Regions from separate parts of the Paenibacillus sp. FSL M7-1414 genome, predicted to be linked through region 1. Evidence: riboswitches for the same ligand, from Rfam matches in the RefSeq annotation. Region 1 holds a riboswitch; each other region holds the start of a gene.
The links. A riboswitch is a leader RNA that binds a small molecule or an ion and turns the genes downstream of it on or off. The one in region 1 is predicted to bind thiamine pyrophosphate.
Positions count from the first base shown of each region.

Region 2: linked by a shared signal. The riboswitch ahead of MHH92_RS17265 (thiamine phosphate synthase) and the one ahead of MHH92_RS04490 (ABC transporter ATP-binding protein) in region 1 are both predicted to bind thiamine pyrophosphate.
Region 3: linked by a shared signal. The riboswitch ahead of thiC (phosphomethylpyrimidine synthase ThiC) and the one ahead of MHH92_RS04490 (ABC transporter ATP-binding protein) in region 1 are both predicted to bind thiamine pyrophosphate.
Region 4: linked by a shared signal. The riboswitch ahead of tenA (thiaminase II) and the one ahead of MHH92_RS04490 (ABC transporter ATP-binding protein) in region 1 are both predicted to bind thiamine pyrophosphate.

Region 1 covers NZ_JBBOOS010000001.1:984,268-991,791, reverse strand. Annotated here, with positions in the region: gene MHH92_RS04515 (ABC transporter ATP-binding protein) at 1-1,331, opposite strand, end outside; gene MHH92_RS04510 (ECF transporter S component) at 1,332-1,925, opposite strand; gene MHH92_RS04505 (copper amine oxidase N-terminal domain-containing protein) at 2,431-3,384, shown strand; gene MHH92_RS04500 (pectate lyase) at 3,566-4,234, opposite strand; gene MHH92_RS04495 (radical SAM/SPASM domain-containing protein) at 4,582-5,457, opposite strand; TPP riboswitch at 5,676-5,778, shown strand; gene MHH92_RS04490 (ABC transporter ATP-binding protein) at 5,936-6,703, shown strand; gene MHH92_RS04485 (ABC transporter permease) at 6,690-7,520, shown strand.
Region 2 covers NZ_JBBOOS010000001.1:3,978,188-3,985,711, forward strand. Annotated here, with positions in the region: gene MHH92_RS17235 (C40 family peptidase) at 1-261, shown strand, start outside; gene MHH92_RS17240 (response regulator transcription factor) at 372-1,076, opposite strand; gene MHH92_RS17245 (ThiF family adenylyltransferase) at 1,196-2,245, opposite strand; gene MHH92_RS17250 (thiazole synthase) at 2,242-3,009, opposite strand; gene thiS (sulfur carrier protein ThiS) at 3,012-3,215, opposite strand; gene thiO (glycine oxidase ThiO) at 3,212-4,378, opposite strand; gene MHH92_RS17265 (thiamine phosphate synthase) at 4,396-5,058, opposite strand; TPP riboswitch at 5,285-5,394, opposite strand; gene MHH92_RS17270 (ABC-F family ATP-binding cassette domain-containing protein) at 5,470-7,020, opposite strand; gene MHH92_RS17275 (hypothetical protein) at 7,159-7,524, opposite strand, start outside.
Region 3 covers NZ_JBBOOS010000001.1:729,945-737,468, forward strand. Annotated here, with positions in the region: gene MHH92_RS03395 (lipoate--protein ligase family protein) at 1-184, shown strand, start outside; gene MHH92_RS03400 (hypothetical protein) at 255-479, shown strand; gene MHH92_RS03405 (Fe-Mn family superoxide dismutase) at 627-1,907, opposite strand; gene MHH92_RS03410 (alpha/beta hydrolase) at 2,057-3,082, opposite strand; gene MHH92_RS03415 (IclR family transcriptional regulator) at 3,442-4,185, shown strand; TPP riboswitch at 4,334-4,447, shown strand; gene thiC (phosphomethylpyrimidine synthase ThiC) at 4,836-6,653, shown strand; gene MHH92_RS03425 (hypothetical protein) at 7,185-7,524, opposite strand, start outside.
Region 4 covers NZ_JBBOOS010000001.1:3,644,619-3,652,142, forward strand. Annotated here, with positions in the region: gene MHH92_RS15755 (ABC-F family ATP-binding cassette domain-containing protein) at 1-851, shown strand, start outside; gene MHH92_RS15760 (transporter) at 922-1,305, opposite strand; gene MHH92_RS15765 (endo-1,4-beta-xylanase) at 1,546-4,218, shown strand; TPP riboswitch at 4,425-4,522, shown strand; gene tenA (thiaminase II) at 4,637-5,299, shown strand; gene MHH92_RS15775 (spore coat protein) at 5,502-5,798, opposite strand; gene MHH92_RS15780 (hypothetical protein) at 5,809-6,009, opposite strand; gene MHH92_RS15785 (zinc-dependent alcohol dehydrogenase) at 6,041-7,177, opposite strand; gene MHH92_RS15790 (spore coat protein) at 7,174-7,524, opposite strand, start outside.

The DNA.
Region 1 (7,524 bases):
CGTCGTTTCTGCCCCATCGATAATTGGTAGGGATGGCGCTCGGACAGGTCGATTAGTCCAAATTGATTCAACATATGATCAGTCCTGACAAGTCTTTCTTCCGTTGAAAGCCTGCCCCTCAGTAATGAGAATTCCACTTCTTCCGCGACCGTGTTGGTCACAAATTGAAACTCCGGGTTCTGAAATACAAACGCAATTCGATCTGCAAGCTGCTCCGTTTTGCCAGAAGGCTGACCTTCCACCTCATAATGACCTGTTGTTTTCAGGATATTCATCAGAGATAACAACAATGAACTCTTGCCAGCTCCATTAGTTCCGACAATACCAATCCAATCCCCATGCCATACTTTGGCCTGTTCTACCTGAATGAAGGGTGTTTTCCCACGCCATCCGGTGAACTGTTGCAAGTCCAGTGCAGGCTGATAGCCGGGTGATACAGGCGATAAGGATGAGACGTGAGATATGGGGGATATACCCGGTGTATCGGATAAGCCAGACGATTGCTGTGCTTCCAAACTTGAGATGCCGTGATCCACACACACTTGAAGCTCTCCAGAAGCACTTCCCTCTTCTTGCTTAGCTGCCTGCTCGTGCTCATCCCACACACCCGGATACCAGATTCCATAAGCCTTCAGCTTTTCCCGTTCATGAGTAAATACCTGCTGTGCTGGCCCATCCGCCACAATCTTTCCTTCAGGTGATAACACAATGATGCGGTCGACCATATCCACAATCTCGTTTATTTTGTGTTCAACGATGATGATTGTTTTGTCACTGGCGATCCGTCTGACCGTATCCCACACCTGGGAAGTCCCCTCATCATCCAGCAGTGCAGTGGGTTCATCCAAAAACAATACCTCCGGGTCCATGGCAAGCATCGAAGCAATCGCAAGACGTTGCTTCATCCCCTGAGACATGGACTGGATCAATACACGATTCTGTTCAAAGGATAACCCCACTTGTTTCAGATAATATTCAATCAGAGCAGGCATCTCTTCACGCGGAATATTTCGGTTTTCCAGAACAAATGCGATCTCTTCATCTGTAAATGACATACAGAACTGGGTATCCGGATCTTGAAAGACCACTCCTGCTTTGGCGGGAACCTGAATATCATCACATTTCATCGGAATCTCAACCGAACGTGGTATCAGACCGCTCAGAATTTGCAATAACGTTGATTTACCGGAGCCACTCGGGCCAAGCAACAGCACTTTCTCTCCTTGACGCACAGAAAGAGACAAGCCTTGAAATACCAAGGCTTTCTCTCCCGGGAACTTGCATCTTAGATTAGTCACACTTACCGCTTGCGAATTCTCTTCCCCGTTCATCTAATCCAGCGCCTCATAATCTTGTTTGGATACCGGTCTGAGCGAACGCGTTACACCAGTCAGTTCCAATGCTTTGGCGAGATAATAAGCGAACACTCCAGCAATCAAGATGCTCCCAATGAAGCGGAATCCGATAAATAACGTGTAGTTCCAGGCCGAGAGTGAATCAATATACCCGTACTGGTAATCCAGCAAAAGCGAAGCCGCTGCGGCTCCTATGGCTGCAAGACAGGTGACAAACAGATTGGTTTTGCGATACAAAAATGCGGCGAAGAATATCTCGGCTCCCAATCCTTGCAACAGACCGTATACAAGTGTGGACATGCCCCATTCACTACCCAGAAAAGCACTTACCGTTGATGCCGCAACTTCAGCAAGAATAGCCACACCTGGTTTACGAATAATAACAAAAGCAAACGTGCCCGCCATAAACCACATGCCGTAGATCATCTGCTCCGCATGAACGCCAAATGGTTTCATCAAGTCATATGTAGGTCCCCATATCTTGTAAATCACCCCAAACACTACTGCGATCACGATGGTTACCAGAATATCCGTTAGTTTCAATCGTTTGTTGCCTGCTGTTGTTGCCATGTTCTCTACGTCCTTCCTTTATTCCCTGTGGGGGTTATCAAAATAAACGAAAAAGCCTCCCCGGTTCCGGGCAGGCCTTACGTACAGTGTACAATCCTCACAATGATGTATTGGATGGATGTCGAAAATACGGAATATCAACCAGCCCCCCTCCGTCATGGCAGATACACCACCACAGTTCAAAGAGGTCTGTTGTTCATCCACGTTCATTCCCACAATTCACCCTTACATATCGCAAATCCATGTTCTCTACGCTGGCATTACCCAGATCAGATGTACGGTCAGCGGCACAAGGCCACTCTCTCAGCCCAACTTCATTGAGCTCCCGGTTCACTTATTTCATTGCTTCTAATGTACATCAGATGGGTATTTGTGGCAATCCCTAGAAAAAGCATCATGCTTCATTTGGGGTAACAGGGGAAAGAATCTGATGGTTCACTTTCCATAATATGAAACATTTAGGTTATGTAGTCCGTCTTAAACATTAGAAGGGAGATTGATAGTGATGAAAGATTACAATTCTATTTGGCAACTTAAAACATGGAAAATGGTCCTTGCCGCTTCGATACTCACCGCAGGCACGGCACCTGCCTTACTCTCATCCACTGTGGCGGAAGCCGCAACAACTAAACCTAAACCGACAGCTTATATTAACAATGTTCAAGCTCAATATGATGTTGTCATACGGCAGGGTATTACGTACGTGGCATTGACGGAGCTTCAATTCCTCGGCAACTATACGTTTGGTTACAATAACAAAACAAAAGAGATCAGCATTAGCACAGGCAGCGATAAGTATGTCCTTACACCTAACAGCAAAACAATGAAGAAAAACGGTCAGAATGCGACATTATCCTCAGCGCCGATTCTGGTGAATGGTAAAGCGATGCTTCCGCTCCGTGCCATCGGTGAAGCTTTTGGTGCCAAGGTGCAGTGGAACCAGAAGGCCAAGGAAGCCTACATTTACACTACCGATGCTACGATTGTAAAAGAATATAACAGTTCCGATCTGACTGTGGCGCGTGAAGCCGCACTGCATCTGCCACGCTTCTCTGAACTGGGACAAGCACGTCTGGACATTCGCAACCCTTTGGGTCCAGTGGATTCATCCATTGAATACATTTTTGAACAAGACAAAAAAGATCGTTTCTTCGTTGTTGAGGATAACGATCTGATCAGTTATTATATCCTTAAAAATGGAAGTGCACTGCTACAATGGCAGGCTAACATCAGCAAAAATGCCGGAACCATCGGTGACCTGTTCTTTATTAAAAACAAAGCCGTTGCTGAAGCAGGGACTCGTCCTTCCGTAGCAGGTCAAACACTCGTATCATTTAAGTACTCTCGCATGCTTGAAGAAACCTCTTACGAAATCATGAACAAATTGGACTCTATTGATACCGGTTCTGTTGTCCCCGAGAAAGGCAAAGTCATCGTTGAAGTTCCGGGAGAGCAATAATTTGAGCATCCTCTATAAAACATTGCTCAGCAGAACTATACTATGACATCTGCATTACAAAGAGCGTCCCACAAAGTCATTGTAACAATGACCTTGGAACGCTCTTTTTGGCGTTATATTTTAACTTCAAATTACAAGCAGAGCTTAAACTTTTACCAACTCCAGCGATTCAATCTTCTGTCTAATATTGCGTGTTCCCAGACTGGCTCGTTTTCCCTGAAGCAAACCCCTTGAACAACGTTGGTACTTTGGAATAACGGGTATTCGTAATTTTCCCTTGTGATGTGCTGCTGTCTGTACGCATAATCGAATCTTTTACATTGGAAATGTTGGAGTTATCCAGCGTCATGTTAACTGCAAAGGAAGTTCCACCATTTTGGCGAACCAGTTTGCCAATATCATCTGCACGGAAATTTTTGATGTTAATTGTTCCAGCTGCATTCATCTGGAACACTTTATCATAAGCCTTATACGCTGCCCCACCGGTAATGTTAACCGTTCCGGCAGACTTCAATGTCAGTGCATCCTCGCCCACGTCCTGCCAGACCACATTCGATATATTACAGTTGCCATAACAGTGAACACCATCAGCAGCTGGTGATCCAATGTTTACGTTTTTGAGCGTGGCCCCTGCCTCCAGACGGAAGACTGGCTTCTGATTTTCTGCTTGAGATCCGTCGCCAAGTGTGGAAGGATTAGCTACAAATGTTTTGCCTTGACCATCATAGGTCGTGCCCTTTGGAACAATAATAGTTGAATTTACAACCGTAGGCGCAGCCGCAGCCGGAACTGCACCAAATATAGAAGCAACCAAACCAGCGGACAGTAACAACGTCAACATTTTTTTCATAACTTTATTCCTCCCTTATTCTCTCGTTTTTTGGTAATGTACAGCCTGGGCTTGTACTGGAAGTTCGCCAGAGGTGCACCTCTGTCCGACCAACAACCTAATCCTACCAAATAAGGAAGGTAACTAGAATAATCATTAGATCAGATATATCATGACATCGTACAATCCCTGTCATATCGGCATTTTTTGCATGCTAGGTCTCTCAAGCAATATGCTCATATCAACCTCTGGTATGCTCATTTGTAACGTTTGTACCCCTCACTTAATCCCCAATAACAAAAAAAGACCACTACATTTGTCTCCAAATGTGTGATCTTGAATGTCTTCTGGCTTGCTGTTATAAAATATCAGGCTCCAAATCTCTGACGATAACCGCACTTTCTACACAACTCTTCTACAGCTTCGCGTTTGGAGAAGCCATATACCAGATTGTTCGCTCGCTCACCCTCAATAATCTCCGAGAATGACTTCTCGTGAACGTTACCGAGGTTAATGACACCCTCGCCATCAAGACAGCATGGAACCACCGTTCCATCTACAAGCACAGCTGCCTGACCGCGAAGTGCATGGCAGAAGCCTTTGCCGTCATCTTCAGGTGCATCCAGACTTGGCCACCGGAACTCATGGTCCTGATTCAGGTATACATTCGGGGCAATTTTGACCCCGCTACCTGGAACTACTTTTTCCTCAATGCGGAAATCCAGATTGAACTCACGTTCCAATACTTCAAGGGTCTCCCGATTTCGATTCATCTGAGCATTCGTGAAGTTATCCTGTGTCAGATTCCACAACCGAAATGAGATGATGACATTGTGCTTAACGGCCTCGTGTACAAAGGACAAAATATGACGCAGATACCCGTCACGATCTGTTGAACCTTCATGCCCATCGAAGCTGTGCAGGGAGAAATTCATCTGCCGCAGCGCCGGTTTGCCAAGCAATTTATGCTGAGTCTTGGGCAGCAGTGTACCATTCGTTGTAATGTTCACCTTGAGTCCCTTCTCATGTGCGGAATCGAGCAACAGATCTATTTTGGGATGCAACAAGGGTTCACCTTTGACATGTAGATAAATATGATTGGTGTGTGGTTTAACTTGATCCAGTATATTGTTGAAGACTTCAGGGTCAATGAATCCTTTGGCACGCTGTGTCTGCGGACAGAAGCTGCATGCCAGATTGCAGATACTCGTGATCTCAATATATACTTTTTTGAACGTTTTCAACTCGGGTCCCCATTCTGCTTCGGAGGGAGAACAATCCCACCTGCATTTTGTGATCCGGCCAATATGCGCCACCACTATTATATCGGGTTAGGGAGCCCAGGTAAATTGTTCAGTTGTTCGGGTCTGACTCCAAGTTCATCTCAACAATTCCATCATGCTGCCTCTTTACAGTTCATGTTCAAGTGATATATGCTGAACACACAACTGCATATCTTGAACTTTTGCACTAGGGGAGCCTTGCGGCTGAGACGAATATGACTATTCGGACCCTTTGAACCTGATCTGGATCATACCAGCGGAGGGAAGTGGAGCGGCCTTTTAGTAAGCGGAATTTTTCATGTATGTGAAGATAAATTGCGGATTTAACTTACAGACCCACTCATTTCTCCGGAAATGGGTGGGTCTTTTTTGTTCCTTTTGCAGAGTATAGGATGCCGTTGTTATTGCAGTAGTCTGACATCAAGGGGGTGAGGATCAGATGGATAACCATGTAACCATTCACAACGTAAGCTTTGCTTTTCCCGAAAAAAAAGAGTCCCCTGTGCTCTCCAATGTGTCGCTTCAGGTTCAACAAGGAGAATTTGTCTCGCTCATCGGCTCCAGCGGATCAGGTAAAAGCACGCTCTTCAAGCTGCTCGCAGGCTTGCATGAACCAACCGTTGGCACCATCGATATAGCTGATGTCCCGCAAGGACAACGGCTCGGACGAGTCGCCTATATGCCGCAGAAAGATCTGCTGTTATCCTGGCGTACCGTCATGGAGAACTGCATGCTGCCTGCCGAGCTTGCACCAGGCCGACAGGACAAGGACAAGTTACGGGCAAACATCCTAGCTGGGTTGGCAAGGTTCGGCCTGTCGGGTTATGAACAGGCCTACCCGGATGAGTTATCCGGCGGCATGCGGCAGCGGGTGGCATTTCTTCGTACCTTGCTTACAGGCGGGCAGCTCATGTTGCTGGATGAACCCTTCGGTGCACTCGACGCCTTAACCAAACGAGAAATGCATCGCTGGTTGCTGGAGCTTTGGGAGGGCATTGGCCAAACCGTGCTGTTCATTACACATGACATCGAAGAAGCCCTGCTGTTAAGTGACCGTATCATTCTGTTAACTCCAGGGGGGCAAGGTCAGCAGTTGCGTGAGATGACGGTTCCTTTACCACGCCCAAGGCATTCGAACATGATCTACGAACCGGCTCTCGTGCAGATGAGACAACAACTGGAGGAACAATTGCATGCAAAGCGATAGAGCTGAGGTCAGCGTCTGGGCGTGGTGTTCGAAGTGGCTCTCTAGGTCGTTTTCCCAATGTGGTTTGTTTATTATGCTCATGTTCTTATTACTGGCGATCTGGGAAGTGATCGTGCGTATGGGATGGGTGCCCTCCTTCATCATTCCTGCACCCACGGCCATCATAGGCTCACTGGTTGAGCATCGTCGTCTGCTGTTGACCATCCATTTGCCTGCTACCTTTATGGAGGTTGTTGTTGGTTTTGTCTTGTCCATAGTGACTGGAATTACGCTAGCAACAGGCATGCATATGAACCGATCGATTGAAAAAGCCTTGTATCCCTTCATCGTGATCAGTCAGACCATCCCGCTGATTGCCTTGTCTCCCGTATTTATCTTGTGGTTTGGTTACACGTTGTGGAGCAAAGTCGCGGTGGTGTTCTTAATCGCATTCTTCCCCATTGTGGTCAGTACCTACGATGGACTCCGCCAAGGCGATCCGGAGCAGCGTGAACTACTGCTCACCATGGGCGCCAGCAAATGGGATATTTTTTGCAAACTCCAGGTTCCACTGGCACTTCCCTCTTTTTTCTCGGGGCTAAAGATGTCTGTGGTGTACTGCGTGGTTGGGGCAACGATTGGCGAATGGCTCGGTGGTAGCAAAGGTCTAGGGTACTTCAGCCGTCGTATGTCCAGCAACATGAACACGGATGCGATGTTTGCCGCCATTTTGCTGTTATCCCTGCTTGGGATCGTTTTGTTTGTACTGATTACCTGGCTGGAGAAACGGTTTAGCATACGGCGTCATCGTCATGGAGGCAAAAGAAACGTTGGATAATACT
Region 2 (7,524 bases), 3.0 Mb from region 1:
AAGTATGGTGTAGATTTGCCGCGCACTTCCGTGAAACAATCCAAAGAAGGTAAAGCTGTGTCTAAAGCTAATCTGCGTGTCGGAGATCTGGTATTCTTCTCCAGTGGTAGCCGTTCTACCGGTTCCAATGTCACTCACGTAGGCGTTTATGCGGGAAATGGTAAAATTCTGCACACGTACGGATCTCCAGGCGTAACCCTCTCTGATCTGGACTCTGGTACTTGGAAGAGAACTTATGTTAAAGCTCGTCGTGTACTTTAGATTCACATCATAGCTAATGAGTAAGGACCGGGGTTTATAATCCGGTCTTTTATTTTTACCCTCTTTTTGCCACACTTTAAACTGGTGATTCATGGAACTAACTTCGTAATCTAATTTTTATCATGCAGCATATAACCGATCCCACGCACAGTATGAATCAGTTTCACACTTCTTCCCTTATCCACCTTAACCCTCAGATGTTTGATATACACATCCACAACGTTGGTATCCATCGCATACTCATATCCCCATACTTCCCGCAAAATATCACTCCGGGTACATGCTTCATTCACATGCAGGGCCAGGAATTCCAGCAATTCGTACTCTTTTGGTGTTAATGTTAGGTATTCCCCCGCACGATTTACCCGTCTTGAACGCAAATTCACTTTAAGATCATGAACTACAATTACTTCTTCGCCCTCTGGTGTTGCATTCGCAAAAACACGCAACAAGTTTCGTATTCTGGCAAGCATTACGGTCATGTGGATAGGTTCCTCCATCACGTCATTAGCTCCATAATCCAGCCATTCCACGATGAACTGAGGAGATGCATTTGAAGTAATAACCAGTAGAGGTATAACCTGACCTTTATCTAACCATCGTTTTAATTCTAATTTCTGATCCTGGCCACAATGTTTCGTCCCCTCTTCCCGGTCTACCAGGATGATCAGGTTAATATGCAACAACGAAGGCTCGACGGATTGGTTTAGTTCGGACCACTCCATTCGTTGCACCTCATACCCTTCGCTACATAAAACATCCTGAATAAGGCTGACCTGCTCTCCTGCTCCAATCAGCAAAATGGCTGTTTTCACTCTTTTTCACCCGGCCTGTCTCTTTCCCCACTGCTCGCAGCAATGGTTGGTACAGATAGCATGCCGTAAAATGAAAAAGTCCATTCCCTCAAGGGAACAGACTTTGCATCTTTCATGCTTTAACCAAAGTAGCGATGGACGAGCGTACGTGCTTCAGCTGTGTCTTTTGTTCCGTGTACGAGGACACGTCCATCTTGGAAAATGACCATTCTATGGACTCCTGTTGTAAAAGAAACCAGAAACGGATTGGATTCCACTTTTCCTTCTTGAAGTCTATCCAGACGTTCCGCTGTATGTTGAAGATCCAGATTCATGCGCCGTGCAGGTCGGATTTGAACCGTATCCCTGCCACACAACACATCGGTTTTCTCCAGATTGGACGCAGAAAGATATGGATACGTTGCCGAATCTCCGCAGGAAGGACAGTCTTTCTTTTTCGCACCATCCACATTGATGGATATGTATTCGTTCCTCCACACGTCAAATGACAATAACTTACGTCTCAATGCATTTGCATTGCCACTAAGTAACTTCATCGCTTCTGCGGTCTGATTCGCCGTTACCATCTGTACGGCTTGAGGTATGATGCCAGACGTATCACAAGTATCTCCACCCAGAGGGACTTCACCCAGCAAACAATTTAAACATGGCGTATCTCCGGGCATAAACGTATAGGTAATACCATAACTACCTACGCATCCACCATAAATCCAGGGAATACCGTGCTTCTGTGCCATATCATTAATAAGTAGTCGGGTATCAAAGTTATCCGTTGCATCCATGATCAAGTCTGTATGCTGAACGAGTTCTTCCAACTCATCTACTCTGACGTCCAACACTTTCCCTTCCACATGAACCGTGGAATTAATGGCAGATAAACGTTTTTCCGCCGCCATTGCCTTCGGTATCCGCTCCATCGCGTCCTGTTCTACATATAATTGCTGCCGCTGCAGGTTACTCCACTCCACATAATCACGATCCACAATCGTTAAGTGTCCGACTCCTGAACGAACTAACGTTTCTGCAATTCCTGTTCCGAGTGCGCCAGCACCTACAATTAAAACTCTGCTGCCCTTTAATCTGGCCTGGCCTTCCTTGCCAAGTGGCGCGTACCGTTCCTGTCTGGAATAACGATCGGCCTGCTCGGAAGATGTTATTTGATCTGTCATGTATGAACCATTCCTTCCACCGGACTACTGGCTGCTGCATAACGCTTTACGGGAATCATGCATGCCTCATATGCCAATCTACCCGCTTCTACCCCCAATCGCATCGCTTTAGCCATGCTCACTGGATCCCCTGATCCGGATACGGCTGTATTTAACAATACGCCATCGGCACCAAGTTCCATCGCATAAGCAGCATCTTTTGGGGAGCGTAATCCTGCATCTACAATTACAGGAACAACGGCCTGCTCAATGATGATCTCAAGGTTATAGGGATTGATGATGCCTCTGCCAGCTCCGATGGGAGAAGCGCCAGGCATTACAGCATGTACGCCAAGCAATTGCAGCCTTTTGGCTAGAATGACATCATCCGAAATATAAGGCAATACCGTGAATCCCTTTTCAAGCAAAATTTCGCAAGCCTTGTACGTTTCAATCGGATCTGGGAGTAACGTAATTCCATCTCCGATGACTTCGACTTTTATCATATCACAAAGTCCTGAAGCCCGCGCAAGCTCAGCAATCCGCACCGCCTCTTCCGCATTGGAAGCCCCCGCCGTATTCGGAAGAAGTGTGTATTTGTCCAAATCCAACGTATCCAGGAAATGCTTCTGATTACGTTCCTCCAGATTCAGACGACGAACAGCAAAGGTTAAAACTTCCGTTTCAGATGCTTCCACAGCCTGACTTTGCACTTCCAGATCGGAAAACTTGCCTGTTCCGAGCAACAATCTGGACTCAAACGTATATTTACCAATGTTTAACATCATCAACCGCCTCCTACAAAATGTACAATCTCAATTCGATCGCCTTCTCTTAATGCCGTCGTTTCATGGTACTCGCGGGTTAAAATATGTTTATTCAGCTCTACAACTACAGTCTTGACTTGCAGATCAAAAGATTGAAGCAGTTTATCCACACGATTCAATCTGTCTTCAATCTCCATCCGTTGACCATTAACGATGATATTCACTGCACCACTCCCTTTCTGTTCAATCGCTCAGGGCTCAGCGCCTCAATTCCGAGCTCTTCTGAGCTTTTGCCCTTGAGCAATTCAGCGATTAGTCTGCCTGTTATCGCACTGAGCAAAATACCGTTACGGTAATGTCCAAAGGCGGCCAACAGCCCGGGAACACTTTCGCAAGCACCTATATAAGGCAGACCATCCGGAGTTGCCGGCCTTACGCCTGCCCACGCCCGCAAAAATTGTGCTTCTTTCATCCCAGGCACCCAGTGGGTAGCCGCTGTTAATAGCTTCTGAACACCCTGTACAGAAACGTTTAAATCCGTTCTGCCTGGCAGACTGGTTGCCCCAAGCCAAACTTCGCCATTGGCTTTGGGAACAATATAGATATCCTCTGCATACACCGTTCTGTCAGGTCTGTACCCTGCATGTTCATCTGAGAACTGAACGGCGGCTATTTCACCTTTTACCGACCACACAGGCAAGCTCAGATTCACATGTCTCATCAACTCTTCACTCTGTAATCCAGCCGCTATAATGACATGTTTGCATTTCATCTCACCGATCGATGTGGTGATTCCCTGCACGCCGTGTTCGTTTGCTTGCACACGTATATCCTGTATGTCCTCCATAACCCGTGCTCCCAATGCTTGAGCGGATTCAGCATATGCCTTCGTTAGATGGACTGGAAGAATCTCACTCTCGTAAGGTCTGTAATAGGCTCCATACGTATCTCTGTTAAGCCATGATGCCTCCTGTTGCACAACGGAACGATCCCACCACACCTCATCAGCAGATAACGCAGACTTCCGATTGCCCTTATAACTACTTAATTCACTGTATGAACGAAAAGGAGTTAGGAATCCCTGGCGTTGCAGGCCAGTCTCTACCTCACTGAGTGTAGCCATTAGCACCTGTTGCTCGATAAGTAACTGTCTACTCTGCCTGGCGAGCTTAGCCATCAAAGGATGAGCAAAATCCTCACTATCTGCCGCCAGCATTCCAGCCGCCGCGCAAGAAGTGCCTCCCGCAATCGCCGAACGCTCCAGCAACAGCACATCCTGTCCACGGGAAGCCAGCTCATACGCAATGGCACAACCAACAACGCCTCCACCTACAATAATCGTTTCTGCATGAATCTTATCCGGTCTATCAGTAATGATCTTTTTCATCCTCTCATCTCCTTGATTCAGCGGCTCAAACTTTCTGTAGCAACGATAGCCTGCCTTAATAATGCAGCAGCCCGATCCGGGGAATCGCTCGCCCATACATTCGAGATCACAGCGACTCCCTGTGCGCCTGCAGAGCGAATAGCGTGAATGTTTCCCGGTTCGATGCCCCCAATTGCCATGACAGGAATGGAGACACCAGAGCACACTTCAGCCAGAGCATAAAATCCTCTTGGTTCAAGATCAGGCTTACTGTTGGTTGAGTAGACATGCCCGAAGAAAAGGTAATCGGCTCCCCGTTCTTCAGCGATTTTTGCCTCATCGATTGAATGAACAGATACGCCCAAACGAAGTCGCTGCACATTGCTTATTACAGCAGGGTTATAGTTACGTATCGCATCTTGCCCCCAATGTACACCGCCATAGATGTCATTCTGTGGTGGCAGTTCTGAACCATTGATAACGATGCGACAAGATGGAACGCCAACGCTACGCAGACTTTCAGCCCAACCGATCTTGTCTTGCCACGAGAGTTGTTTCTCTCGTATATGGATGTAGTCCACCCATGGCCAAACGTCCTTTGCAGCTTTTACAAAAGATGCTTGATTCCCTACACCCGTAGATACAACATGCAATTCAAATGATTCGTGAACATGTTCATGAGAACTTACCGTACTGTTCATCCCCTTCCATGTGTGAATGCTATGAAAACACAAAAAAGCCACTCCCGTAGGGGAGTGGCTGCGTATTAATTATAGGACCAGATGACTGACTGATACATACAGTTCATTTCGTGCAATAAAGCTATAGACCTTATAGCCATAACGTTATACACGCAACTGCATGTTTCAATTTACTAAGCAAGACGGTTGAATTCTTTCGAATTGCCGTTTGCTCACGTCATTCACTGAAACGCGCTCGCCACTTCCCTACGCTGGTATGATCCAGATCAGGTGCAAAGGGTCCGGAATCGCATTCTTCCATCTCAGCCACATCGTGCGGCCCCCCTAGTGTTCATATGAAGTTGTAGCCTATGTTACCATAGAAGGATTTTTTTGTCACCGTTCATTTCTATTAAGCGTTGCTTGAATTGTCTAGTTTTTCTCAGACCATTCTTCAACATTCCATGTTTTGGTAATCCAACCCTCGTAGAAATCAGGTTCATGAGATACCAGCAACACCGTTCCCTTGAATTCTTGCAAGGCACGCTGTAACTCAGCTTTAGCTGTGACATCCAAATGGTTCGTCGGCTCATCGAATAGAATCCAGTTGCTTTCACGCATCAAGAGTTTGCATAGACGAACCTTGGCTTGCTCTCCACCACTCAGCATGTTAAGCGGACGGGTAATGTGCTCATTTTTCAACCCGCAGCGAGCGAGATGACCCCGGACTTCATTTTGGGTCAAATGTGAAAACTCATTCCACACATCCTCAATCGGCGTGATATTCCCAGCACGAACTTCCTGCTCAAAATAGGCCGTTTCGAGATAATCTCCCAAGAAAGTCTTTCCACTGAGTGGAGATATTTTTCCCAGGATGGTTTTCAGCAGTGTTGATTTACCCACACCATTACAACCTACGATGGCAATTTTCTCACCACGTTCAATTGTCATTGTCATCTTAGGCAGCAAAGGATACGTATATCCAATTTCAAAATCAATGCCCTCAAAGACCGTTTTGCTACTCGCACGGGCATCCTTGAATTTGAATGTTGGTTTGGCCGCTTCATCTGGACGATCAATACGTTCAATTCTGTCCAGCTGTTTCTCCCGGCTCTTCGCTCGACCTGAAGTTGAAGCACGTGCCTTGTTACGCTGAATGAAATCTTCCTGCTTCTTGATGTACTCTTGCTGCTTCTCGTACGCATCAATATGCTGGGCTTTATTCATATCAGCCATCTCGAGGAACTTGTCATAGTTCGCTGCATATCTCGTTAATTTGGCAAATTCCAAATGATAAATGACATTTACGACTTCATTCATGAATTCCGTGTCATGGGAGATTAAAAGAAACGCATGAGGGTAGTCCTTCAGGTAACGTGACAACCATTCAATGTGCTCTACATCCAGATAGTTGGTCGGCTCATCCAGCAAAAGGGCTGTAGGTTTCTCAAGCAGAAGCTTGGCAAGAAGCACCTTGGTACGTTGCCCACCACTTAGAGCTGCGACATCCCGATCAAGACCAATTGCGGACAAACCAAGACCATTGGCCATCTCTTCCACTTTTACGTCAATCAGATAAAAATCGCCCTGTTCCAGTTGTTCCTGAATATCGCCCATCTCTTCCAGCAACTGCTCCAGCTTATCTGGATCTGCATCTGCCATCTGGTCCGTTATATTCATCATTTCTTTTTCTAATTCAAGCAACGGAAGGAATGCATCTTTAAGAACGTCACGAATGGTTTTGCCTGGGGTAAGCTTCGTGTGCTGATCCAGATATCCATAACGGACCTTAGGTGTCCATTCCACTTTTCCACTATCTTTAAGCAATTTACCGGTAAGGATGTTCATTAATGTGGATTTACCCACACCATTGGCACCAACAAGTCCTACACGCTCTCCGGCAAGTAAACGAAACGATACATTTTTAAATAACGTGCGATCTCCAAAATTGTGACTTACGTTCTCTACTGACAATAAACTCATAAGATGAGGTTGCTCCTATCTATTAGACATTACTTTTATTATTGTTCCGAAACCCTATTCTAGCACAGGTCCCGTCTTTTCTGAAAGTAATGTAAACAGTTCAGGAACCTCTTACATAATTTTGTCATACAGGCTACCCTAACGATTAGAGCATTTATATTCGAAATAGCCTTGTGCAGCTGCTTGTCTTGCGTCTGTGAACACCTCTTCAGCACGGTAACCATTGCCACAAGTGGAGGGATAATAGTACTTGATACCCGTTAAAGGATCTACCCCACCTACGATGGCCGTTTTCTTCACAAGTCTGCCTCCACCGATTGCGTAGTTGTTGATCTTCTGGTCACCCACACCTATACCTTGGATAAAGGCCATAATCCCTGTATCATTAATGGAGTTGTACCAATCTTCCTGCGCAATCAGGGGCATCGTAAACGTATAGGAAATACCGTTCTTTCTGGCAAACTCATTATGGCGGTTAATCACATCAGCCAGATCATCCTGTAC
Region 3 (7,524 bases), 250 kb from region 1:
TCAGCCTGGCACGATGGCAAGTCTGAAAGAATTGGCAGGTGTACCTTCAGCCGCGGCATATACTGCGGCTTTGGTTCGAACACTACGAGATCGCTATCCACAGGCGGAGACCAGCAGGGTGCTTAGCGTTGGCTCTGAAGAAGTACGCCTGACAGCTGAGCAGATGAAGCTGCGATACGATTAACACTTTTTACTAGGGCTTGGAATTGGTTAATAGAGATGATATGATGTGATTTCGGAAGGAGAGTGTTAGGATGGACACATTGAGATATACGTATTTATATGAGGTTGTATCAACAGGCGAAAAATCCGAGTTCAGCCAAATGGCAACAAGCAAGGAAGAGGCTGCTGCACTGATCGTTGCACGTATAGCCGATCTGGAGTTTACAGACGAGTCTGATATCAAGCTGGGCGATCTGATCTCCATTAGCAAACAGGTTGGCGACAACTATGTGGCGTGCGAGGGCTGTGCTTCTTAAGTGAACATTTAGAAATAGGAAGTCTCTCAAAATACAAGCAAGTCTCTTTTTACAAGAGGCTTGCTTTTTTGTATACACCATAAGAGATATCTTTCAGTCATTCGGCTGGAGATATCTCTTTTTTCTCTAATTCATCTAACCCCAAGCTTAATAAGGCGGCCACAACAACTTGCGTGCCGTTTCGTAACGCTCGGCAACAGCGGGCCAGTAGACAACGTTCCACCAATCCTCGATATACTTTTTGCGTTCATTCTGATGTTTCAGATAGTAGGCATGTTCCCACACATCCAGTGGCAGGAGCGGTACGATATCGGACTGGGACAGGTTCTGGTGTTTCTCCGCCTGCAAAATCTCCAAACGATGTGCTCTCGGGCTCCAGACAAGCATCGCCCAGCCACTGCCTTCCACCTTGTTCGCGGCTTCTGTGAATTGATTCTTAAACGCTTCATAACTTCCGAAATCCCGCTTGATCTGCTCTGCCAGCATACCGGAAGGTTTGCCGCCACCAGCAGGATTCATAATTGTCCAGAAGATCGTATGCAGGTAGTGGCCTGCCCCGTTGAAGGCAAGTTCACGTTCCCAATGTTTGATGAGTTCAAAGTTATTCTTTTTTCGCGATTCCGCCAGCTTTTTCTCTGCTACATTTAGTCCGTCCACATAAGATTGATGGTGTTTGTCATGATGGATACGCATCGTCAGCTCATCAATATGTGGCTCCAGCGCATTGTACGCATAGGGGAGAGGCGGCAGTGTGTGTCCTCCGATGGGAACCGGCTTCTCTTTTACGGGAGGTGCTGTAGAGCTGGGTGTGGCTTGTGTTGTTCCCGTAGAAGGCGGTTGAATGGTTGCGGATTGAATCTGAGCTGAAGCGGCAGGTGCATTTACATTCCCCTCTGGAGAAGTTGGAGCTTCTGAAGCTTGGCGATGGATGCTTTCTGACTCTGACGTATGCAACGCATTTTCCAGAAAAAGTGATGGCTCCGAATCCGTTTCGCGCAAGATGCCAGGTTGGCCAAGCGTATCCAATACGCCCAGAAAATACTCCGACTCGCGGATAAAATGCAGAATGAGTACTTTGGCAAGCGGAACAGCTTGCACAGCAGCACTTTGCTCCAGAAGAACATACAGCTGTTTGATGAACTCTCTCGATTGCTGCCGAGCTGCCAACACAAGTTGATCGATACAACGAACGATGTAGGGAGCAGGCAGATGGGTTCCGGGCAATATTTGTTTTAAAAGCTGATTGGCTACTCGCTCACTGTTTGCAAAGGTAACCTCCCATTCCTCCAGTAGCTTGACGTAGGGGGGCTCCAGATCAGGAACCAGGGCACGAATGACGAGTGTATGTTCTTTCTCCTGTTCTTTCCAGAAACGGATTTCCTCCAATGTCCGCAGAGGCAGCAGGTGACCATATCCATACCAGTTCATCTATGTTGAACCTCCTTCAGATGAAATTCATTGCATGCAGACCATCTGTTCATGCGTCCCAAGAGTATATTCTCCGAGCTTGTTGTCCTATGAGTGCAAAAAAAAGAGCCCCTGAGGGCTCTGGAAAAAATTCGATGATTGAAATTTGGTTATTCTCCATTATTCGTGTTCTGCACATCGTCACTGCTTGTTTTCGTTACATGACTGAGGAAAGTTGAGACACGGCGCAGATATTCTTTCGGATGCTCCCGGAAAATAAGTTCATGATGCGCGTCCTGGACAATCCATACATCCGAATACGGATTAGTCTGGTTGGCGGCGAGTTGCTCCGCAATTGGATAAGGCGCCTTCTCGTCCTCTGTACCATGGATGAAGAAAATCGGGAACGGATAATCTTCCTTTTTCACTTCCTGGTATGGAATCTGTTGTAATCCGGTACCATTCAGAACAGGGAACAACAGTTTCATGATCTCCAGTGTAGGCTGACGTGGCAGATCGATCTGGTTGTGAATGTTGTGGTACAGCGTATCTGGCTCCAGCAGGAACGCACTGTCCAGAATCATTGCATCTACTTCCTTCGTAATAAGTCCGGTTTGTAACGCTGTACCGGCACCCATCGAGAAGCCCCAGACAACCAGTTCCTGTGCACCGCGTTGCTTGGCGAACTGGATGGCACCCAGCAATTGCTGTGACTCAGCTTTGCCACCTGTGGCCACAGCTTTGTTCACCTGGGAGGCGAAGCCATAATCGAACATGACCACGTTGAACCCAAGTTGATGGGCATAGTGTGCCAGGTCATACATGGGTACCCATGTTTCTTCACGATTAGCACCATAGCCGTGACTGAAAATAATCGTTTTGCTTGCAGCATTGTCAGCAGGTATATACCATCCCTGCATCGTGCGGCTGCCATCTGCTGCCGGGAACGTGATGTCTTCATACTTCATGTTCTTGGCTTGCATCGGATTGGAGAAGACAGGCGCTACCGTTGGATTGGATAATACCCATGCGATATAACCATGCAGTGCAATAAAACAAAACAGTAGAAAAAATACAACGGAGAGCAGCAACGCTACGATAATATGTTTGAACCGAATCAGCCTCGGTGATAGGGAAGAGGGCAGATCGGACACTTTTGTTTGCAGCGGGGCTTCGCTCTGGGATGATTGATACATGAATGCCCCTCCTTTGAAGTTCAGTTGAAGATAACAACGACATGAAAAGAGAATTGCGTCGATTTCAGAGCCTGCTTCAGAGCGATATCTTAATGTAATATATCTTTATCGTATGTTCCAATATAGTCAAAGTCAATTGATTGAGGGCATTTGTTACGCAATTGTTATATAGTTCTTAAGATATATGGGTAACATTACCTTAGTGTGTAAATTACAGGGGATTAAGTCTTATAAAAAGGAAAAATTTACACGTTGGCCTATTTTGATTTTGGCTCTTTTTGGTTTACAGATGAGACCGTTTCTCATATAATTTATGTAACCAAGTTTCATGTGATGAAACATGAGGAGGGCATTATGCCATGGAAGATCGCAAGTTAACCGTCCGGGCTGTGGAACGGGCGCTGGATATATTATTATGTTTTACCACACGCAGTGATCTGGGACTCACCGAAATTGCCAGCCAGATTGGCCTGCACAAAAGTACAGTGCACCGTTTGATGGCTACGCTGGAGGATCGAGGGTTCGTGATCCGCGATGCAGCAACAGAGAAGTACCGACTTGGCATCCGAATCTGGGAACTGTCGGCTCATATGTCCCGCAGTGATGATCCCGCTATTCTGCTGCTGCCTGCGATGGAGCGACTGAGAGATCGATTGGGGGAGACCGTGAGTCTGTACCTGCGTGATGGCAGTGAACGGATACGGATTCAGGCGGTGCAAAGTGATCAGGCGATCCGCCGAGTCGCTCCAGTGGGTGTTAGACTCCCGCTGTCTGTGGGCGCTTCCAGCAAAGTTTTGATGGCGTTTGCCACGGACGAGGATCGTGAAGAACTGATGAACGGGCCGGAATGGCCGGTGTTTATTGATCCGGCGGTGTATTTGGCGCAGATGGGAGATATCCGGGATAACGGATATGCGACGAGTTATGAGGAACGTGAGCCGGGAGCCGCCGCGGTATCTGTTCCGATTATGGATCGCAGAGGCAATATTGCAGCTGCCCTCTCGGTCTCAGGGCCTGTCAGCCGACTCTCGCAGGAGACATTGCATGAATACGCACCTGTGTTGAAGGATGCTGCTACGCAGATGGGGCTCATGTTATCCTGATGTTGAGGTAAGGTTTTTCTCCAATTGAGTTGGTGTTCTGGAATATAAAGGTTGTTTTTATGTTCCGGTTACGCTACTCTGTAATGGACGGCCCAACGGGGCCAGCTTCATTGAATATGAACGGCGGCATCTGTAAGCCGCAACTTGTTAACGTTACTGGGGGAGTCCGAATTGTCCGGACTGAGACGGAATCGCATGAGATTCCGGACCCTTTGCACCTGATCTGGATCATACCAGCGTAGGGAAGTAATCGGCGATATGACCACAACCACCACATGATGTGACCCTTGTAGGGCTCCGTTAAGGAGCTGCATAAAGGTGCATTATTGGTGATGGACATAAAAGTCGGTTCCTTCGGGGACCGGCTTTTTTATATACAGGGAACGGGCGATATAGCGCGGATTTTATGGGCTTCTTTTTCGATAACCTGCGGAAGTGGGCTTGGATGAATAGAGAACGCACCATAGATCATCCAAGATCTGTGGCAGCCTCCGTCTGTTGTTAACTGTACATGAAAAGTGTCTTCCCTGGTCTGGTGTAGGATCGCTCTTTCTTCTCTGCATTGCGCATGATTTGGGACAGGTACGTAAGTGAGCTAATGACGAAACCAACCAAACAAGCGACGAACACTGAGGAGGAGACAAGCGAACATGAGTACAGGAAATCAAACGGGACAACAAGCGATTGAACAGGAACATAACGATCGGCAGGTGGAAAAAGAAACAGGAGCGGCCGGACGGGTCCAGCCCTTTCCGGGCAGCCGCAAAGTCTACATTCAGGGCTCACGGCCGGACATTGCTGTACCGGAGCGTGAGATAGTCCTTCATGACACAAATACTCCCCAAGGGGTGGAGCATAACGAACCGCTGCGTGTCTACGATACGAGCGGCCCCATGACCGATCCCGCATTCCATGCGGATATCCGTGCAGGTCTGCCATCCCTGCGCACACGTTGGATCACAGAGCGCGGCGATGTTGAAGCTTATCAGGGCCGTACAGTTAAACCGGAGGATAACGGACTGAAGCCCGGAGGAAAGAGAGCTGGAGCCGAAGAGTACCCTGGATTGCGTGGCAAACCGCTGCGGGCACAGCCAGAACGCTGCGTGACTCAGATGCACTACGCGAGACAGGGAGTCATTACGGCTGAGATGGAATTCGCCGCCATTCGTGAAGGCGTGGAGCCGGAATTTGTGAGACAGGAGCTGGCGAGTGGACGGGCCATTCTGCCATCCAACATCAATCACCCGGAGAGTGAGCCGATGTTGATCGGTCGTCATTTTCACGTGAAGATCAATGCCAACATAGGTAACTCGGCCGTATCTTCCTCCATCGAGGAAGAGGTGGAGAAGATGACTTGGGCGGTACGCTGGGGATCGGATACGGTGATGGATCTGTCCACAGGCAAAAACATTCATACCACCCGGGAATGGATCATCCGTAATTCACCTGTGCCGATTGGTACGGTGCCGCTGTATCAGGCGCTGGAGAAGGTGAATGGCGAAGCGGAAGCGCTGACCTGGGAGTTGTACCGTGACACACTCATTGAGCAGGCAGAGCAGGGCGTGGACTACTTTACGATTCATGCAGGTGTACTGCTGCGTTATATCCCCATGACCGCCAAGCGAATGACAGGCATTGTATCTCGCGGTGGGTCCATTATGGCAGCATGGTGTCTGGCGCATCATCAGGAGAATTTTTTGTACACCCATTTTGAAGAAATCTGCGAGATTATGAAAAGGTATGATGTGGCGTTCTCACTGGGAGATGGACTTCGTCCAGGCAGTATCTACGATGCGAATGACGAAGCTCAGATGGCGGAACTGGCCACGCTTGGGGAACTGACGCAGATCGCATGGAAGCATGATGTGCAGGTGATGATCGAAGGCCCGGGTCATGTGCCGATGCATAAGATCAAGGAGAATGTGGACTTGCAGATGGAGATCTGTAAAGAAGCACCGTTCTACACACTTGGGCCGCTAACGACCGACATTGCGCCAGGATATGATCACATCACATCCGCCATTGGGGCAGCCATGATTGGCTGGTTCGGCACGTCCATGCTCTGTTATGTTACGCCAAAAGAACATCTGGGCCTGCCCAACAAGGATGATGTGCGGGAAGGGGTCATCGCCTACAAGATCGCAGCTCATGCCGCCGATCTGGCGAAAGGCCATCCGCGTGCTCAACGCCGCGATGACGCATTGTCCAAGGCACGCTTTGAGTTCCGCTGGCGTGACCAGTTTAACCTGTCACTGGACCCGGAACGTGCGCTGTCCTACCATGATGAGACGCTGCCAGCAGAAGGGGCCAAAGAAGCTCATTTCTGCTCCATGTGCGGACCGAAGTTCTGTAGCATGCGCATCACGCAGGACATTCGTGCCTTTGCCGCTGATAAAGGATTGTCTGAGAATGAGGCTGTAGCTGCCGGGATGCAGGAAAAGGCCGAGGAATATCGGACACGCTCCTAGGCGCCGATACAGCGCAAGCTGGGCAGTCTGACATCGTTTGAAGGTGAGAATACTGCTATCATGTCGTCTTCTTCATCTTATTGATCAGCTTCCTGATACTTTTTATCAGCATTATGGTTGATTGTCTAGCTGATGTTTAATAAAATGAATGTAAGTAAACACCAATAAGAGTAGCCAGGCCAATGGCTACTCCTGCACAGCATTTGCGGTGGGTATTCCTCCGAGTGCAGCAAGTTCAGATGAAGTGACCCGTCAGGCCGTCAACCTGTGGCGGGTCACTTCTTTTTACGATCGATGTATGTCAGGAGCGCAATAATTAACATCGCGAACACGATTACGTCGTTAAAAGAGAAGTTCATAGGATCACCTCCCACTGGAGGCAAGCCTATTTCCCACCACAAATTGGCTGTACAAAGTGATTATACCATTTGAAATGCTCTTGTTCGAGAGCATTTTTATTTTGCAGAAGGAGTCGATATAGTAGTTTTCACATGTTTTTAGTGATTGTAATATTTCACTCCAAATCAGCAGCTACTGTCGAGCCAAGCCCAAATCCTTCTCCAAATAAGCCGCAAGCAATGCCAGCGGGGTATGGATTGGAATACCGCGATCTATTGTAACCTGTGCAGCAGCGGGAGCCATAGATAGTTGGGCTGCCACTACTGTTTTACCCGGATACTGCTCAGCAATCTGCTGTAATCCTTCACGTACCGCTTCGAGATATCCTTGCTGATCTCCACGCATAATCAACTCAAATGTCCCAGGGATGCACACCGCTTCCGTCTGAGATGTCTTGGCAACGTGTAGTTGCTCATTCTCATCCTCTTGCTGTAATGCCTGATTCAACCGTGCCATCGTTCCTTCAACGGTT
Region 4 (7,524 bases), 2.7 Mb from region 1:
AAGAGAGATTGGAAGCACGTCGAATAAAAGAGCCATTTGTCGATATCAAACAGCCGAATATCCGTTTTGGAATCGATAAGGAAATGGAAGACACCGTTGTGGTTAACGTCAATAACTATAACGTTTCCTTTGACGAGTTGCTTTTGGAAAATGTGAACTTTGAGATCAAATCAACAGATAAAGTAGCCCTGATCGGTCCTAACGGTACCGGGAAAACGACTTTACTCCGAGAAATCTTTAAAAACAATCAGGATTCCATTGAAATAAATACCGATGTTAAAGTGGCCTATTTATCTCAGGTTCAAGGCGAAATGTTAAAAGATTCGAATACCATCCTAAATGAATTCATTGATTCCGGCTTTCAAACGTATGATGAAATTAGATCGTATCTTCCAAACTATGGCTTTGAAGGAGAAATCCTTGATCAAAAGATTGAATCGTTATCTGGCGGAGAAAAAAACATGCTTCAATTGGCTAAAGTTTCTGCCAGTCAGGCCAACGTATTGCTCCTGGATGAACCGACAAGCCATTTAGACATCTATACACAAATCGCATTGGAGAAAGCCATTGAGGACTACAAAGGTGCGATTATCATGATTTCTCATGATTTCTATTCGGTTGTCAATGGTATGGATTATGTTTTAATTATCGAGGACAAAACGATTAGTAAAATGAGTATAGAAGAATTCAGACAGATGATTTATACGAGTCATTTTGATGAAAACTATCTAGAAAATGAACAAAAGAAAAAGTCTGTTGAAATGAAAATCGAATTGGCTTTAAAAGATACTAATTTTGAACTTGCAAAAAGTTTGGTTGATGAGCTAGAAAAGCTGATTAAGTTGCTTTAGACAAGGTGAATATTCCATAAATCTAAATCCCCCTGTATGTGGATTAATCCGCATACAGGGGGATTTACTTCTAGAAACAGCTAAACGAGCTGATTCGCTGCAGATCAATGCCGGTGTATAGCCAGAAGAAGCCATTCCAACGGAAGCCAGCCACCGAATTTCTACCTACAAATACCGGGTACATCCAGAAGCCGGGACCACGATCCGGCCAAATATATGTGTAGCGAAACAGACAGCCGGATATGGCTCTTGGATCTACCGCATATAACGAAGCGGGTTGCTGTGGAATGAATGATGGTGGCGGCCCTGTAGGTGCCTGCACGCCTTGTGGTCCGCCGCCTCCACCCCCGGGGAACGATGGCGAACCAGGAAATCCGCCGGGTCCTCCTGGTCCTCCGGGACCCCCAGGTCCGCCAAACCCTCCACCAGGTCCAAAAGGAGGTAAAAATGTCATATCACATCACTCCTGTTCATTAGTCTAATGTATTGTATGTAGGCAATTGAGAAGGGGAATGGGTGGAAGCCTATAGAAGGCCGCTAATAATCAAGTCGAATTGAGATTACCAAATGATAACTTTTTATTGTAATTATTGTAAATTTATTATATGTAAGCGCTATCCAAAGAACTATAATCTATTTATCTGGATGTTAATCCGTTCAGAAATACTTAGACCAAATCATGAGGAGGAATTGTATGAAACGGTTAGGTCAATGGAATATAACAGCCTTGGTTCTTGTGCTGGTACTCGCCATGCTTCCATTTTCGAATGTCTCACATGCAGCCAAGGCAGTTACAGAAGTGGAGGAAAGTCATTTAAGCACAAACTTTGAAGACGGTACACTTCAAGGATGGACTCCACGTGTCGGTAGTGAAAATCTGACAGTGACACAGCAGGAAGCACACGAAGGCCAGTCTAGTATGCTAGTTTCCAACCGTGATCGTTCCTACCATGGACCGATGTTATCCATGAAGAACCTGCTTGAGCGTAACCAAGAGTATGAAATTACGGCATATGTAAGACTTACCCAGGAGCCCACCACGGATCAAACACTACAGCTCACCACATATAAAAAAACAACGGCCGAAAGCTGGAACCCGATCGGTAGCGTGAAGATTGCCAAAACAGAATGGAACACATGGCACAAGATCACCGGAAAATTTCAGTATAGCGATGATCCCACTGAATTGAATTTGTTCATCGAAACACCCTACATCTCTGAAGATAGCGTAGATACGTTATCGTTCTATGTGGATGATGTATCATTTACTCTGGCCGAGCAACTGGAGATTGAAGCAGGGATTCTGTCTCTGGAGGACCTGTATCAAGATGATTTCCCCATTGGTGCAGCGGTGTATCGCTGGCAGTTGGAAGGCGCATACGGACAACTGCTCACAAAGCATTTTAACAGCTTGACCGCAACCTATGAGATGAAACCGAAGTACATGTCTCCTTCCGAAGGTGTTTATGAGTTCGAGGCAGCCGATCAATATGTTCAGTTCGCTGAGGAGCATGGTATGGGCGTACGCGCACATGCGTTGTTGTGGCATATTGATGCTGCAGAGTGGATGTTCAAGGATCCTCAGGGTAACCCTGCGAGTCGAGAATTACTGCTTGCCCGGATTCAGGATTATGTCGAAACCGTCATGACCCGATACAAAGGTAAGATCTATGCCTGGGATGTGGTAAACGAGGCGATTGCGGATAGCAATGGTGATGCCAACGGTTTACGTAAAAGTCCCTTTTATGAACTAATCGGTCCGGATTACATTGAGAAAACTTATGAATTCGCTCGTGCAGCCGATCCGAATGCCAAATTATATTACAACGAATACTTCACGGAAATCCCTGAGAAAAGAGAGCATATGTATCAGTTGGTCAAACGACTGAAAGAGAAAGGGCTCATCGATGGTGTGGGTTTGCAATCCCACTATAACCTGGAATCCCCGCCCATCAAGGAAATTGAAAAAACGATCAACATGTTCGCCGAACTTGGATTGGATATTCAGATCACGGAACTGGATGTGGATAGCGGAATTCCATTTGGTGAAGAGATGTCCGATGAAGTTGCGGTAAAGCAGGCGTATCGATATAAGGAACTGTTGGATTTGTACAAAAAACACAAAGATCACATTTCTTCAGTTACCTTATGGGGACTCCAAGATGAGAAATCTTACAACAACCAGGCTATGCTGTTTGATTCAGCCCTGAAGGCCAAAAAAGCATACTGGGGACTCGTGGATGAATCCAGCTTGCCTGTGTTGACACAGAGAGCCGTCTCACTTTCGGGTAAACCGGATATCAAAAAACAGTCACAAGATCCACTCTGGAACAAAGCGGTGTCTACTCCACTGAAGGGTGACTCTTCGGGATCAGCCAGTTTCCGCACCTTATGGGATCATAGTAACCTGTATATCCTTGTGGATGTTCAGGATGCAAAGACAGATGTGAATGACAGAGTAGATATCTTTGTTGACCTCAATAATGGCAAGACCACTTCATATGAAGCAGATGACCGACACGTAATCATTAAGCGGTCGGGCAAAGCTGAGGGCGTGGAGAAGCGTTCATATCATGTACGCGAGACCAAAGCCGGATATCAGGTTGAATTGTCCATTCCGTGGGGTGGTATCCAAGTCCGATCAGAATATGAAGCCGGATTGGATATCCGTGTGACTGATGGCGGTTCAAGTGGGACACAACCTTATAATCCACTGTACTGGAATGATCGAACACAATCTCAGGAACAGGATACAAGCAAATACGGCGTGATTCAGCTTGCCCCTATGCCCAAATCTGCACAAGCTGTACAAGGGATTGTTCAGATTGATGGGAAGAAAGACACATCATGGAATAAGGCTGCACCGTTTGAAGTAAACCGGTTGAACCAAAGCGAAGGTGCAGAGGCAGTGGCTCGCGCAATGTGGTCAGGTGAATATCTATACCTGCTGATCGACGTCACTGATCCAAACATCATCACAGATAGCATCAACCCATGGGATCAGGATTCGGTTGAGATTTTCCTGGACGAGAATCACCAGCGCACACCGTATTTTCAATATGATGATGCCCAGTTCAGAATCAGTGCAGACAATGTGGGAACCTTTGCAGGGGGTGCCTCACCTGGACGCCTTGTAAGTGCTGTGAAGAAAACAAATAAAGGATATCTCGTAGAAGCCAGAATTCATTTACAATCATTGACGCCCAAAGCAGGAAATGTTCTCGGTTTCGAGCTCCAAATTAACGACAACCAGGGCGGAGGTAAGCAGAGCGTAGCCAAGTGGAATGATACGACCAATGAGAGCTGGAGAAATACTTCCCAGTACGGAATACTCACTTTTGTCGGAAAGAACAAACTCGGGCATTAAACCATCGGCAGTAGTTGCAAGAATAGAAACCATCATAACAGTGGCTGAAACTCAACCATTGTTGTGATGGTTTTCATCGTTTACATACGTCACCAAAGGTGATGAGGGGCGATACAATCTGCCTTGACTATATTTAACAGCCCTTGATATACTAAATGGATGTTATTTTATCTTTTATGGGAATAAGATAGTAATCAACTACATACAACCGTTTGCGAGGGAGCCTTAACCGGCTGAGAGGGTGTTAAACCGACCTTACCTGATTTGGATAATGCCAACGTAGGGATGCAACGATGAAACACTGTACTTGGGTAGCTCATGCGAACCCCCTTGTTTTAGTGTATTTGTCTGCGAAACATCCTATGGATGTTTCGTTTTTTTTGTTTTTAAATACGTACATTATGAATTGGAGGAACACATGTTGACTATTTCAGAGAGACTATATCAGGCAGCACAGCCCGTGTGGAAAGAATGTCTCGAGCATCCCTTTGTTAAAGGAATCGGAGATGGTTCCTTACCGGTCGAACAATTTCGTTATTATTTGCTGCAAGACTACTTGTATCTGTTCGATTATGCCCGTGTATTTGCACTAGGTATCGTCAAGTCGCACGACCCCAAATTGATGCAGTTTTTTAGTAAAAACGTAGATAACATCCTGAATGGTGAAATGAAAATCCATCGTTCTTATATGGAGCGATTAGGAATTACAGAGGATCATGTTTTTCAGGTAAAACCTGCACTGAAAAATGCAGCCTATACTAACTATATGCTCTCTGTTTCCCATACGGGTGGCATAGCAGAAGTACTTGTTTCCATTCTGGCCTGCTCATGGAGCTATGCAGAGATTGGTCAAGTCCTTGCCCAAAAGCCAGGCGCAGCTGATCATCCTTTTTACGGAGAGTGGATCACAGGATATGCTTCCTCTGAATACAACAGCAGCAATCAATCCCTAGTGACGTTAACGGATAAGCTATTAGAAGGCTGTAGCGAGGGAACGTACCAACGGATGGAAGATATTTTCGTGATGTGCAGTCGCTTTGAGCTTGATTTTTGGGAGATGTCATGGAGGCTGGAGCCTTAAGTTTACTGGTAGTTCATTCAATTAGAGAGCAGCGGCCATAAACAGTCTCAGGATGGAAATTAAGTAAAGGAACGCTTGTATAAGCGTGTTTCGTGATGATACCGAAAAAAGGGCGGAGTGTATCCGCCTTTTATTATTGTTGAAATTCTTGACACAGGGACATTTTGTTCTCTGAAGTCTCTGGCTAAAATCAAAAAGGGTGTCAGGACGGAATGTTCATAGCAGTCTGAATATTTTTCAGATCGAGCTGAATTTGCTCTGCAATATGGTAAGGGTGGTATAAGCCATGCTGCACCATGTAATTTGATATCTTTTCATGAGAATCTATGGCTTCATCGAGCTGTTTCATCAAAATTTGTTTGATTTCGGGGGTGGCACATTCGGTCACAGCCATGGCGTAGTTTCTGACGCTGCTCTTGGCGTTCATCAAAAAATCCATTGCGATTACGTCATCGGTCAGCGTATTAAGACCAGTCATATGTTCTAATATTGGGTTCATTTTTTATCTCCTATACAGTCGCTTTAGACAGCACTCCACCGAGCTCCTGAAGCTGCTGTTGTGATAATGTCGCATCTTGTTGCAAAATTTGCTTGAGCTCCGGGTCGGTTACCAGAGCTTGCATGGTCTTGGATTTAGTCATACAAACCGTCTTGAACGCAGCTATTTCATGCACCTCGAGCATCTCATGCAAAGCGTAAGTGGAATCCATTCAGATTGTCCTCCCATGTATCTATTCATATTTAAGGCTTTAAGATGACTTTAATGCAATCGTCCGTTTTTGTATCGAACACTTCATAGCCCCGTTTGGCCTCGTTGAGCGGAATGACGTGCGTAACAATGTCGCCAGGGTCCACTTTGCCAGACGTAACCAACTCGTACATGTATGGCATGTAGTGAATGACCGGAGCTTGTCCGGAACGGATATTCACGTTTCGCTGCATGATATCACCGAGCGGGAATCCGTTATAACGTCCGCCGTATACCCCAGTGACTTGAATGGTGCCACCTTTGCGAACAGCCTGAGATGCAATGATAAATGCGCTCATGGTGCCGCCTTGCAGTTTCATACCGCTGGCTAGAAATTCAAGATCGCTCATCTTGCCGTCCATTCCTACCGCATCAATGACAACATCGGCGCCGCCTTTGGTCATTTCCTTGAGAGTGTTCCCAATATTCTTATCCTGTTCGAAGTTTACGATTTCCACATTGTTTGTTCGCTTCGCATGCTTTAAGCGGTAATCGACATAGTCGACGGCTATGACCCGCTTAGCTCCTTTCAGCCAGCAGAACTTCTGGGCCAGGAGTCCGACCGGGCCGCAGCCGAGCACAATGACCGTATCTCCATTTTTAACGCCGGCGTTATCTACGCTCCAGAATGCCGTCGTCATGGCATCGGCGATCAAGCTTAGCTTTTCGTCCGGTTGTTCGCAGTTTTCAGGGATCTTAAAGTGGGTAAAATTAGCAAATGGGACCCGTAAATACTCCGCTTGCCCGCCGGGATATCCGCCGGTCGTTCCGGAGTAGCCGAAATATGCGCCCATATCCCCGTGCTCGTTGGAATTGTCACATTGGCTTTCCAGCTGATTTTTGCAAAAAAAGCATTCTCCGCATGCGATGTTAAACGGGATGATTACGCGGTCGCCTTTTTTTACCTTGGTCACGCCAGGGCCCACTTCTTCTACGATCCCCATCGGCTCATGTCCGATGACATAGTTTTCCTGAAGGTTAGGGATCATCCCGTGAATAAGATGAAGGTCAGAACCGCAAATCGCGGTACTGGTGATCTTTACGATCATATCGTCCGGTTTCACAATCTTCGCATCCGGCACCTCTTTGACCACGACATTTTTAACCCCTTGATACGTTACCGCCTTCATGCTTTATGTCCTCCAATATGTTCATCTGGGGTCCGATCAAACATCCCTTTACGTGACGTATCACCCGGGAACAGATTCATCTGCCCGATCATCACCGTATTTTTCGCCGAAAGCTGATCGAGTTGGTACTGTTCGTTCAGCTCATAAGGATGAAACCATTTTTTGCGAATCATGAGCTCCGAGATTTCTTGGTGCATTGCAATTCCCTGCTTCAGATGAGTATGCAACAGGGCTCTTACATCCGGTGAAGCCGTTTCCGTCAGGGCGATGGACAAATTACGTACACCCTCCTTGGCACGAAGAAGGAAGTCCATGGCAAAAGTCATATCTGCCATTTCCGGCATATT